DNA from 2 places in the Vibrio sp. TRT 29B02 genome. Region 1 is predicted to be linked to the other one. Evidence: riboswitches for the same ligand, from Rfam matches in the RefSeq annotation. Region 1 holds a riboswitch; the other holds the start of a gene.
What was found. Region 1 has a riboswitch for cyclic di-GMP ahead of gbpA (N-acetylglucosamine-binding protein GbpA). Riboswitches for the same ligand answer to the same signal wherever they lie in the genome.
Positions count from the first base shown of each region.

Region 2: linked by a shared signal. The riboswitch ahead of ACQEXT_RS07035 (TfoX/Sxy family DNA transformation protein) and the one ahead of gbpA (N-acetylglucosamine-binding protein GbpA) in region 1 are both predicted to bind cyclic di-GMP.

Region 1 covers NZ_JBNJOJ010000005.1:174,478-180,581, forward strand. The annotation lists gene ACQEXT_RS05190 (threonine/serine exporter family protein) at 1-903, opposite strand, end outside; gene ACQEXT_RS05195 (NADH:ubiquinone oxidoreductase) at 1,375-1,731, shown strand; gene ACQEXT_RS05200 (D-alanyl-D-alanine carboxypeptidase family protein) at 1,923-3,089, shown strand; gene gbpA (N-acetylglucosamine-binding protein GbpA) at 3,147-4,610, opposite strand; cyclic di-GMP riboswitch class I at 4,682-4,769, opposite strand; gene ACQEXT_RS05210 (helix-turn-helix domain-containing protein) at 5,095-5,451, shown strand; gene ACQEXT_RS05215 (DUF3820 family protein) at 5,523-5,744, shown strand; partial or broken gene ACQEXT_RS05220 (DUF2256 domain-containing protein) at 5,908-5,961, opposite strand.
Region 2 covers NZ_JBNJOJ010000008.1:106,640-112,743, reverse strand. The annotation lists gene glgA (glycogen synthase GlgA) at 1-248, shown strand, start outside; gene ACQEXT_RS07050 (alpha/beta fold hydrolase) at 403-1,206, shown strand; gene ACQEXT_RS07045 (putative signal transducing protein) at 1,209-1,514, opposite strand; gene ACQEXT_RS07040 (TVP38/TMEM64 family protein) at 1,514-2,206, opposite strand; gene ACQEXT_RS07035 (TfoX/Sxy family DNA transformation protein) at 2,345-2,941, opposite strand; cyclic di-GMP riboswitch class I at 3,074-3,159, opposite strand; gene purR (HTH-type transcriptional repressor PurR) at 3,302-4,309, opposite strand; gene torD (molecular chaperone TorD) at 4,530-5,177, opposite strand; gene torR (two-component system response regulator TorR) at 5,416-6,104, shown strand, end outside.

The DNA of each region.
Region 1 (6,104 bases):
AGTGCCGACGACCCACCCACTGTCAAAACCAAGATAAAATGGTCCCCACATGCCCAATGCGGCAACGGGTAAACCTAATAAGATATCGGTAGGACGCGCATTAAAGATAATGCTCAGTGAAATGGAAATCAGAAATAGTCCAAAGATATGCATCCAGAATGGCACTTCGTTGACGTATTTTATGCTTTCCGCTTGCCCCCATATCGCCTCGCCAATATTTAGCCCCATAACGATGCCGACAAACAGCTTTATTAGCGTCAACGCACTCTGGCCAAGTAAACTGGTACCAGATACTAAATCATTGAATGCAAGGCACTCTAGCGAGTTCGCAATCGATAAGCCGGGCACGAATAGAACTATTGCAGCAATACATAGAGCCCAGATAGGGATTGCAAAGCCAGTGCTGGCGAAGAAAGCAACCAGAATCCCCGTGAGCAAGGCGGCAATAAATTCTACGGCGATGGAGCGACGAGCTTTACACACCTGCTGCGTTAGCCAAACTACAAACCCCAAAAATACGGAGAACACTATCGCTTCCATGGTACTGCCCACTAGCATCAGATAGGCTGGGGGAATAGCCATATTGGCTAATGCGATTACCCATTTCGGGTATCCGACAGGCTCAGGAACCGGTTCGCTGCTGGGTTGATTGATGCGGATAATGGTATTAGCCAACAGACTGAGATTAATTGATGCAGGCTGGTGGCGTTTCATTACAACAGCATTGTTGTCTTCAGGAAACTGATAGTTAACGGTCGTCGGCGTCGCTTGAATCATCAGATCTACGCCGTGTTTACGTGCATAAAATTGAGTGTACTTTTCAAGTTTGTACGGTGCGCAACCGCTGCGATGAAGAGTGTCACCTATCTCTACAATTTTATCAATTCGGTACTGGGAAGGCATGGTGTGTGACCTAAAAATGGGTTGCGCAAAGGTATCAGACCCCAAGTTGTGATTCGAGCTGGAAAATTGGGAACAGTGGTTAAGCTCACACTTAAATTGGCCTTTATTTTTCTTTGTAATCTGTCTATTTGAGCAATCTTAAGTTTCGCCTAGCGAAAGGCCTGCTTTGTGGCTGGCATTTGCTGTGTTTAGTCACAATTTTTAAGGAATTTTATAGGTAAACAAATGTTACTGAATTGTGATGTTCATAAGTTGGCTTTTCTTAAATATGTGGTTAACCCTTTCTTTCTCTAAGGCTAATGAAATCGGTATTGTAACCAGATGTTAATATTTGTCTGTTGGTTGTTTTTTGAACAAGTTTTGCAACAAATTACTGCTTGATATTACCGAGCCAAACGATGAAAATATGCGCAAAATGAGATTTCAAAAATGAAAGGAAGCTTTTTCCCAGTTTAAAAAGCGAGGCAAGACATGAAACTATTCATACTCTTTATGATTTCAATTACTGCAGGCGTAGCATCAGCAGATCACTTACATTCATTTTTGCTCGGTCTTTACATTTCGACCATGGCTGTGGGTAGCTGTTATTGGTTTGCGTTTAGAAGCAGCCGTTTTCCACAGTTAGCATTACTTCTTCTTATCTGTGGTCTGTTTTCAAAGATTGCAATCACAGTTGCAGGAGTGAGTTGGGGTATGTCACAAGAGCTTATTAGCTCACCATTTGTGTTTGCGCTTTCATACCTATTCTTCTCGATTGCAGCGACATACTTGTGGTTCTCTCACCGTGAACGCATGATGAACAAACAAGCCGCGATGAAGCTGGCTTAAGTTAAAAGTGAACAAATTGAAAACCAGCGGTTAATACTGCTGGTTTTTTTATTTCTCACCAGGGTTGATTCGGTGTTAATTGCGAAAAACATGACTCAATAGTAACGATTGGTTTCAAAGCGGCTGAAACTGTTGGGCGGTTGTCTATACTGAACCCGACCATATTTAACTAAAGTGAGACGTCGCATATCATGACATTGCGTTTAATAAAATCGACAGCACTTCTTCCGACACTTCTTTTCTCATTCGGAGCGTATTCTGCCCCGACAATTATTCCCGATCCTCCTGCGCTTGGAGCGAAAGGCTATATTCTGATTGACTACAACACTGGTACCGTTCTAGTGGAAAAAAATGCCGATCAGAAGCTTAATCCTGCGAGCTTGACTAAATTGATGACGGCTTACGTTGCGGGACAAGAAGTAAAAAGCGGTAATATTTCTTTGAATGATCAGGTAAAAATCAGTGCTAAGGCATGGGCGAAAAATTTTCCTGACTCTTCGAAAATGTTTATCGAAGTGGGAACAAACGTTGAATTGATGGATCTTTATCGTGGCTTGATCGTTCAGTCGGGTAATGATGCTAGCGTCGCGATTGCGGAGCATGTGGCTGGTAGTGAAGACGCGTTTGTGAGCTTGATGAACAATTGGTCGCAAAAGTTAGGGCTAGATAACACCGCCTTTACCAATCCACATGGACTGGATAGCCAAGGGCTTTATTCTACGCCACGCGATATTGCACTTCTTAGCCAAGCGATCATTCGAGATCTACCCGATATCTATCCGTTATACAGTGAAACAGCCTTTACCTATAACGGCATTACGCAGTACAACCGAAATGGATTATTGAGAGATCGCAGCCTCAATGTTGACGGAATGAAAACCGGCTATACCAGTGGAGCTGGCTACAGTTTGGCAACGTCTGCCACCAACGGTGAAATGCGCCTAGTCTCTGTGGTTATGGGCTCAACCAGCACTAAAAGTCGAGAGTCAGAAAGTAAACAGTTACTCTCATATGGATTCCGTTTCTTCGATACAGTTTCACCGACCAAACTGAGTGACACATTAGCTGAAGCCAAGGTATGGATGGGACGTCAGGACTCTGTACCTGTGGGGGTATCTGAACAGGTAATGATTACCTTGCCTAAAGGAGATGCTAATAAGCTCAAGGCCGAAATCGAGTACAAAGGTGAGCTAGAAGCACCTATTCGAAAAGGCGACGCGGTAGGAGAGGTGATCTACAGTGTTGAAGGTACACAAGTGGCAAGCGCTACTCTAATCGCTCAACAAGATGTTGAAGAGGGTGGCCTGTTCAAGAAGTTGCTCGACTGGGTTAAACGATTGGTTCTAGGATGGTTCTAAAACCCTGAATTGAAAAAGTAGCAAAGCGGATGCCATGGCATCCGCTTTTTTTACTGGTTAGTTTAGCTTGTCCCAAGCCGAAGGCCAGTGTGAGCCTACTGCTGGTTCATAGTGGTTTGCAGAAGGCGACCACTGAACACAGTAACCTGAATATGGGAACGGTTTGCACTGGTAAATGCCACCATCAACAGCAAGTACTTTTGTGCCAGCAGTGTAGTTCTCCATGCCTTGAGGGAAGACATAGTCATAATCATCGGATGGTGGTGGTGTTGCCTCTTCAATCAGGTGAAAATCAAGCGTATTCTGGTCAACGACACTGCCTTGCTGGTCTTTTATCACGACCACTAGCATATGATGTCCGGCTTCAGACTTTGACAGCGTTAGAGTCGTGTTGCTCAGTTCTCCGTCAGCCAGTGGCGCAGTGTAGGATGCCAGAGGTTCACGGTGATGATTGAACACAGTGAGCTCTGCATTAAGGTCGCCAGTTGCTTCAAGTATTAGGTTGATTTGTGTTGCGGCATCACCAATTAGGTATTCATCTTCCAGCCCTATAACATCTAAGCGATAATCTGGCTCTGGTGCTTCAAGTTTATAGCCGATCTCAACGCTATTTAAGCCGGAACCTGCTTTGATGTATACAGGGTTTGTACCATAGACAGGAGTAAACTCACCTCGATCATTCAACTGACCAGCTCGAATTTGGCTTTGCTCTTGATTGATCTTAGACGCTAGCGCGTAAGACCAGTTATTTGCCTGACCTTGTTCAGCGGTTTCTATGACTAATTCAGTACTGTAAGAGACATTTTCACCGTTTTGATCAAATACGCGGGTGTAGACACTATCGCCAATATTTAGGTTAAGTCCTGGGTTGATTTGGCCTGACTGACTCCAGTCTGGAACTACGGGTGCGTCACCATCAAATTGAACGTCTATTACGTTGTAGAATGACGCAGCAGTATCGCCTACGTCCCAAACCGCTAAGATAACCTGGTATCCCTCACGTGTTGGTACGTTACATTGGTGGCTGACACGTTTTGGAGGCTGAGCCATGCCACCATCAACCACACAGAAAGGCGTTAAATCAAATGATTCACGGGCAAGTGGCTGATTTGGATTCCATCCTTGTTTAGTGATGTAGTACTTCCAATCTTTAGTCACATGATTTGCGGTAAATGTCCATTCAAAATTTTGAGTTCCAGAATGAATAGGACGTTTTACCCAGCGGTTAGCGGTCTGCTCATCTAAAGCCGCCGCTAGGGTAGTGGCTGCGCTGGCAATTTTGCCATCGCTTGGACCCGCTTCAGGGAAGCCATCTGGGCCTTCGACACTTTGCGGCTCATACTGAATGGCACCACAGTTGGTGTTCTTCTCATTGGTGTCACTGGTTGGGAATTTACACAGTGCAACGCGACTTTCTGCGACACCATTCTCGTATGCAGAGACATAACCGTGACCGTAACTCGCGCCACTGACGCTGATCAAAGCGAGGGCGATGAGGGATTTGTTTGGCAGTTTGTGCATCATTTGTCCTTTTTTATAACTGACAGTTAAGATGGCACTCCGGCACGCGAAAACACTTGGTGACTAGACCAAGCGGCAGCCCCGCTATCATAGACGTTAAACGTCGACAGACCGGTGGCTTTGCGTCCTAACCTTTCGGATAGTTTGCCTGAAGTGATAATTGAGCTGGAAGAATGTAGCCAAAGGAATCCGCAAAATCCACGGCATCGAATGAATATGGAATTGCATTCTCGAATTGAATAAGTTGCTGATAATTTGACTTGCGAATTATCTATTTCTTACCTAGATCGTTTTATTAAAAATACCAACCTATTCCAGTTGATTGATTCGCCTTGTCAATGAATTAATGGGTAAGCCTGATTCCATCAAATAGCGCTATGCCCATAGACGAAACAGAACCTTTGATTTTCGCTAACTCCGCGCTGACAACGCCTTGTATGAAAAGACTGACAATTAATTAAATAGAGTTACACAAGGACCAAACATGGAATTCACAGATAGAGACCGAGAGGCGCTGTATCAAATCTGGATGTCTCAGAAATCAAAAATGCGCCTGACACAGATGGAGTTTGCTAAGAAACTCGGTATGAATCAGTTGACGTTTTCTCAGGTGCTACGTGGCGAGACGCCGTTAACCATGTCGTTTATTAGTCATTTTTGCCGCTTGTTACGCATCGAACCTCAAAACGTTGTACCCTCATTGAAAGAAGACAATCAGAACGGTCCAAAAGTGGTCTACCTACAAAGCCGTATGAGCGTTGATGGTGAAATACAAAATGCCTATATTGAAGGCAATCAAGTGGTTGTTGAGTACGCCCATACTGTCCATCCTAACGTTTGATTAAGGCACTGCTATCCGAGTTAAATAATCGGTGTTACCCTACGGCTCTAATACATTGTTTATTCAGTCTTATGCTAGAAAAAGAAAACTTGCTTAAACTTGCACGTATGCAAATGCCTTTTGGAAAGTACGCAGGCAGAGTATTGATTGACTTGCCTGAAGAATATTTGCTTTGGTTTGCCAACAAGAAGCAGTTTCCTGAAGGGGAACTCGGCGAACTTATGCAGTTGTGCTTAGCGCTGAAGATTGAAGGCCTCGACAGTGTGGTTAAACCACTCAAAAGACCTCAATAGCCTCGACTTGCAAAGGCCCCATATTCCTTGAAGGATATGGGGCCTTTGGTTATGACTCTCTTTGATGTCACCAAGTTTTTATGGCGTCTGTCCTTATAGTGTCTGCCCTTATAGTGGTTCTGGTAGTGCAACAGACTGGCGAGTGACACAGGTTGAGGGTCCGTTATTTTTTGCTTCTTCGACATCGCTCAGAGCAATAGAGGATCTGATCCCATTGTCCACTGCGTAACGCACGCTATTGGCAATATGCCCTCAGTGAGAAATGACAGGTTGAGTCGGGGTGTACCTGCCGCCTAACGTGGCATCCACTTCAAGGCATCTTAACAACGAGTCGACGACATAAGGGTCGTAAAGGGTATT
Region 2 (6,104 bases), on a different contig from region 1:
GTGGCGTCGGGGGATTGCGTGATAGTGTCAATGATTACGACGAAGGACCTAATACGGCGACTGGTTTTGTTTTTCAACAACCTGAGCCGAGTGAGTTATTAAACGTTCTACAGCGTTCACTCTTGCTATATGCCCAACAACCAAACGAAGTTAAACGCGTTCAATTGTATGCGATGGAACAAAACTTCTGTTGGTCTAAAGCGGCTGAAGAGTATATCAACCTGTATCGGTCGGCCCTTCACGCTTAACCTGTCTAAAGGCGTCATTTCGACGCCTTTTTCAATGATATTTACATTTTTGACCAGAGAATGACGGATAAATGGAGTTGTCGGACTTAAATCCTTCTAGGATTATGGTAATCTCCTAAGCCAAGATTTTGAACCTAAGTGGCCCTTGTCTGATATGAGCGATACCCTGTTATTCCACAAAACGTTTGCCCACCCTACTAGTGACGAGTGGGTTGTCTTTGTGCATGGTGCTGGGGGAAGTTCATCGATTTGGTTTAAACAAATCAAAGCGTACAGGGAGCATTTCAATCTATTGTTGATTGATCTTCGCGGTCATGGCAAATCGAATCAGTTGCTCAAAGAGCTGATTGCAAACCGCTATACCTTCAAAGCCGTGACCATGGATATTCTCAAGGTACTTGATCACCTAAAGATTCGTTCAGCCCATTTTGTGGGTATGTCGTTGGGTACCATTATTGTTCGTAATATCGCAGAGTTATCGACGGACAGAGTGAAGTCAATGGTGCTGGGAGGCGCTGTAACGCGTCTTAATACACGCTCTCAAGTGTTGGTCAAACTAGGTAACCTTTGTAAGCACATTGTTCCTTACATGTGGTTATACAGCCTTTTTGCCTATATCGTGATGCCTCAACGTACGCAAAAAGAATCACGTCACTTATTTATCCGTGAAGCCAAAAAGTTATGCCAAAAAGAGTTCAAGCGTTGGTTTATTCTTACTGCTGAAGTTAATCCGTTGATGCGATACTTCAAGGATCGTGAGTTACCCATCCCAACGCTATACTTGATGGGCGAGCGTGACTACATGTTCATTCAACCGGTTAAAGAGATGGTTGCCGCTCACCGTAAAAGCCAATTACTTGAAATCGCTGATTGTGGTCACGTCTGTAATGTTGAAAGGCCTGATGAATTTAACCAACACTCGATAGCCTTTATTCAGCAGCAAATCGAAGCCAAATAGAGTTAGGGCATACAGGCGCCGCACTTCCAGCACAAACCGAATTGAGCTTCGTTTTGTTCACTACACTCACTACACCGCCAGCTTACTCCTCTTTCAGCACGCTTAAAATCGGCAATGATTGCTTGTGCTTGAGCGAGTTGTTGAACATCGAATAGCCAAATATACGGTTCACTGTTCTCACCAAAAGGGAGCTCTCCCTGTAAACCGAATAAACCTTCGCCCCGCACCTCACAAAGGATTTGCTGTGATTTCAATAACTCACAAACGATATGTGCTTCAGGTGGTGTTGTCGCTGAGTAGAGACGCATTACACGTTTCCGTTTGATGCTGAAGGCGTCGATTTGAGTTTGGCCATTATCCACTTAGCGACAACAGGGAAAAGACCTAATAAGGCAAAGGAAGCCAACACACTTGGAGAAACGATACCGGATAAGTGTTCAATCTGCGCCAACTGGGTACCCGCGTTGAGGTATACCGCTGTGCCTGGCAACATACCTAACTGGCTCACCAAGTAGAATCGTAAAGTCGTAATCGGTGTTAGCCCCATCAATAGGTTGATCAAAAAGAACGGAAAAACAGGAATTAGACGTAACGAGAATAGATAAAATGATCCGTCACGTTCAACGCCTTGGTTGATTGATGACAACTTGTCACCAAACTTCGTTTGAACCCAGTCTCTAAGAAGATAGCGGCTGCTTAAAAAAGCCAGAGTTGCGCCAATGGTACTGGCAAAAGAGACAAGGACTAAGCTTGTCCAAAAACCGAATAGGGCAGCTCCCAATAGTGTGACCACAGCAGCACCCGGAACAGAAAAGGCGGTGATGGTGACATAGGCCAAGAAATAGCTAGCGGCCGCGACAACGAAGTTATCTGCGATAAATAGAGCGAGCTCGGCTTGCTGAGCTTTAGCGTTTTCCAGAGTGAGATACTGTCCAAAATTAAGGGCTAGCAATACAACAACAAGGATGAACACAACGCCCAAAATCAGTTTTTTACTCATACAACATCTCCATCAAACATCAAAGCTAGCGAAATTAAAGTGTTAATAGACTAGAAAGGGAAAGCAAGCAGTAAATTTCACAAATAAGAAAAAAGTCAGCACTAAGGCTGACTCTTTATTGATTCGATAACTTATCTGTTAGTGATGGCTAAGCTCGTTGAGCAGCTCTTGGCGTCGATTTTGAGGAATGACGGACCAGTGAGTGCCATTGATCGCACCTTCTAATGCCCAAAGTAGCTCGATGTTAACGTCAGAAGAGTGAGTAGACTGAATGGCTTTGAATGCGTTAACTGAGCCGGTTTCTTCAAGGTTTTCGACACTTTCGATACCTGCTTTATTGAGCATACGCTCAGTAGCTAATCGTAAGTTCGGTAAATCTTTGAGGCGACTTGGTTTCGCTTGCGATTGAGTTTTCTTCTCGTTGTTTGCCGCATCAAGTGCAAGCTTGGCGAGTTCTAAGGTTTTATTGGTATCTGAACTCCAGTCATGACACAAGGCGTAGTATTTCGTTACAACGGGAAATCCGCGTTTTTTATAAACGTAAGGCTCGAGTCCTTGAGATTTAAATTGTTTAGCCAGTTCTGCGTCTGCACGAACGTGAAGTTTATCGTTGACCACGAGTGCGAACATCGTGTCATCAGCAAAAATGCCAAAGCCACCAAACATTGAACGAGACTTGATGTAGCCAAGTTGCTCAAATAATCGCATTGAGTCTTTTAGTATTGGTTTATCCATGCTGTTTATTCTCGGTGTATAGTTATACGCCACCAGTTCAGGTCCGAGAGATTAGCAAAATAATGCAGGTACTTTGTAAGTAAGGCGTCATACAACCGTTAGTAATTCGTGTATGACAAGTGCATATTTACCATCGGCAACCCCGCTACCAGACATATCATGTTTAAGGCCGGAGGCTTTGCGTCCCACCCTTTCGGAGTGGTTTGCCCTGTTCGTGGCATTGTTCGAACATTTAGAGCATAAATAAAATATGCGTAGGACATCACGCCGAAATGGAATAAGTGTGATCTTGGTTCAGTAAAAAGAGGTGAATTATCCGCTTAGCCAATAATGTGCTACCGGCTAAGCGAACGATTTGAACTATTTGTTCAAATCAAGGACGGTATTTCGTTCAACAATCTCAGGGTGCATTTCAAAAATACGCTTCTCATGCTCTTTATCTTTGATCCGCTCAAGCAAGATTTCGAATGCGTTTTTACCAACACGACGTTTTGGTTGGTGGACAGTTGTTAATGGTGGAGAGAAGTACTCAGCCAGCTCAATATTGTCATAGCCGATGACTGACATATCTTCAGGAATTCGAATGCCTTTTTGCTGTAGACGGCTCATCAAACCCAATGCCATTGTGTCGTTGAAACAAAACACAGCACTTGGCTTGTTATCCATCGCTGCAATTTTGTCTGCGGCGAGTACGGCGGTATCACACTCGAAGTTGCCTTCAAGAATCCAATCTTCATTCACCGAAAGTTCTGCTTCACTCATCGCGCGTTTGAAACCACGAATACGCTCCTGACAGGCGGCTTTTTCAAAGTGACCACTTAGACAGGCAATATCTTTATGACCACGTTCGATCAGATATTTTGTTGCTAGGTAGCCGCCTTCTTCTGAGTTATCAATGATCTTGTCCGCTTGCGAGCTTTCAGGACCCCAGTCCATAACGACTTTAGGGATATCTTTATGGCGATCGAGCATTTCGCTCAGCTCTTCAGTAAGGTCTGAACACATGACTAAGATGCCGTCTACGCGCTTCTCTGCCAACATGCGGATGTAGTCGCGTTGTTTCTCGTAGATGCCACCAGTATTACACAAGATAAGCGTGTAGCCCTGACGGTAGCAGTAGCTTTCTACGCCATCAATCACTTCTGAAAAGAATAGGTTTGTTGATTGGGTGACCAACATACCGATTGTACGAGTCGTGTTACATTTCAAGCTACGCGCAACAGCACTTGGCGCATAGTTTAACTCGTTCACCGCTTCCATTACTTTTTCTTGAGTAGCTTCAGCAACAAAGCGTGTTTTATTAATTACGTGAGACACAGTGGTTGTTGAAACACCGGCTAGGCGAGCAACATCTTTAATAGTGGCCATAAGGTTTTGTCCTGTCGATGACTGCCAAGCAAATATATTCAAGTGTAGAATAAAATAGTCTGGCAGAAAGTATCAGAAACACAAAAACCGCCCTTATTTAGCGGTTTGTATTTGAATCGTTCATTTTTATCGTTTGCGGTCACGATTCTAGACCGCAAACTCTCAGAGAGCAAACAAAAAACGTCAAAGTTGTAGGTTTGAGCTCACAATGTGCGTTTTTTTACTCGCCTGCAAGATAGCTGCAATCTAGCTCTAAGAAAGCGCTAGTAAGGCTGGCGATTGCAGAGTAAAAGCCGAAGTCATCGAGTGTCTGACACTTGGCTGAAAATTTCGGAACCCAACTCAATAGGTGTTGCTGAATAAACGCTTCTTGCTCTTTTAACGCATCTTCTAAATGACGTTCTTGTTCCAACTCATTTGAGCGAATAATAAGATTGCCAAGAAAGTCGAGTTCGATTGCAAGATGGTCGGCTGGCTCGTTTAGATCTTTTTCAACTGCAACCCCATGTTTCGCCATGAGCTCTTCCATCTCTTTAGCTGGCGTGTCGTTGAGTAATCCCGATTGACCAATGTACATAGAGGCATAAGGAAGGGCAGAGTCTCTATCTGACTTTAAAAATAGATCACAGAAATCTGCGGCGAGTTCCAATTGAGCATCTTCACGATCCATCAAGCGATTGAGCGCATCAGTGACACGGTCAATTGCAGGTTTTAAAGCGGCATTTTCACCCAAACCAGTCAAAAACGCGCGGATTTCAGCGGAATGATACTGCGCGATATTTTCCTCAGTAAGCTCATTGGCAAACAGGCTTGATAGCCACCAGTAAATCTCGGCACGTTTCTCATTAAATGCTTTAATTTCTTGCATTAGGTTCAACTCCTAAAATAACTATCTACTAGTTTAACCAATAGAAATGAATAGGGATAACGGCTTGTGTGATAAGTTACCATCAATTATGAATGAATGTTAATGAGTGGGTGACTTTTGTCTTGAATCAAGAAAAAATCATCTTTCTTAGTTTTAAAGTGATAATTACTAGAAATGTTACTATTTATGAATAGAATACAATTTTAGAGCAATTCCCAATGTAAATTAAGTGGTGTAGATGAGCTATCATGTACTAGTTGTAGAAGATGACGCAGTCACGCGTAGCAAACTCGTTGGTTACTTTAAGAACGAAGGTTATAACGTGAGTGAGGCTGAAAGCGGCGAGCAGATGCGTCATACGCTACAAAACAATGCGATTGATTTGGTGATGTTAGATATTAATCTTCCTGGTGAAGATGGATTAATGCTAACGCGCGAACTTCGCAGTCAATCTGACATTGGAATTATCCTGGTAACAGGACGCACGGATAGCATCGATAAAATTGTTGGCCTAGAAATGGGCGCAGATGATTACGTCACCAAACCGTTTGAGTTACGCGAACTTTTGGTTCGAGTTAAAAACTTATTGTGGCGTATCTCTTCTGCCCGCAACGCATCTGCAACACTAGACGCAGCGCAGCAAGACGACAATGTAGTACGTTTTGGAGAATGGACATTTGATGTTCAACGACGTGCATTAAGTCGCAATGGAGAGCCAGTAAAACTCACTAAAGCTGAGTATGAATTGCTGGTTGCACTCTCTTCATACCCTAATCAGGTATTGAGCCGTGAGCGTATTCTCAACATGATTAGCCACCGTGTCGACGCACCGAACGATCGTACCATTGATGTGCTGATAAGACGTATGCGAGCGAAAATGGAATTCGATCCAAAGAACCCTCAGATCTTTGTGACGGTTCATGGCGA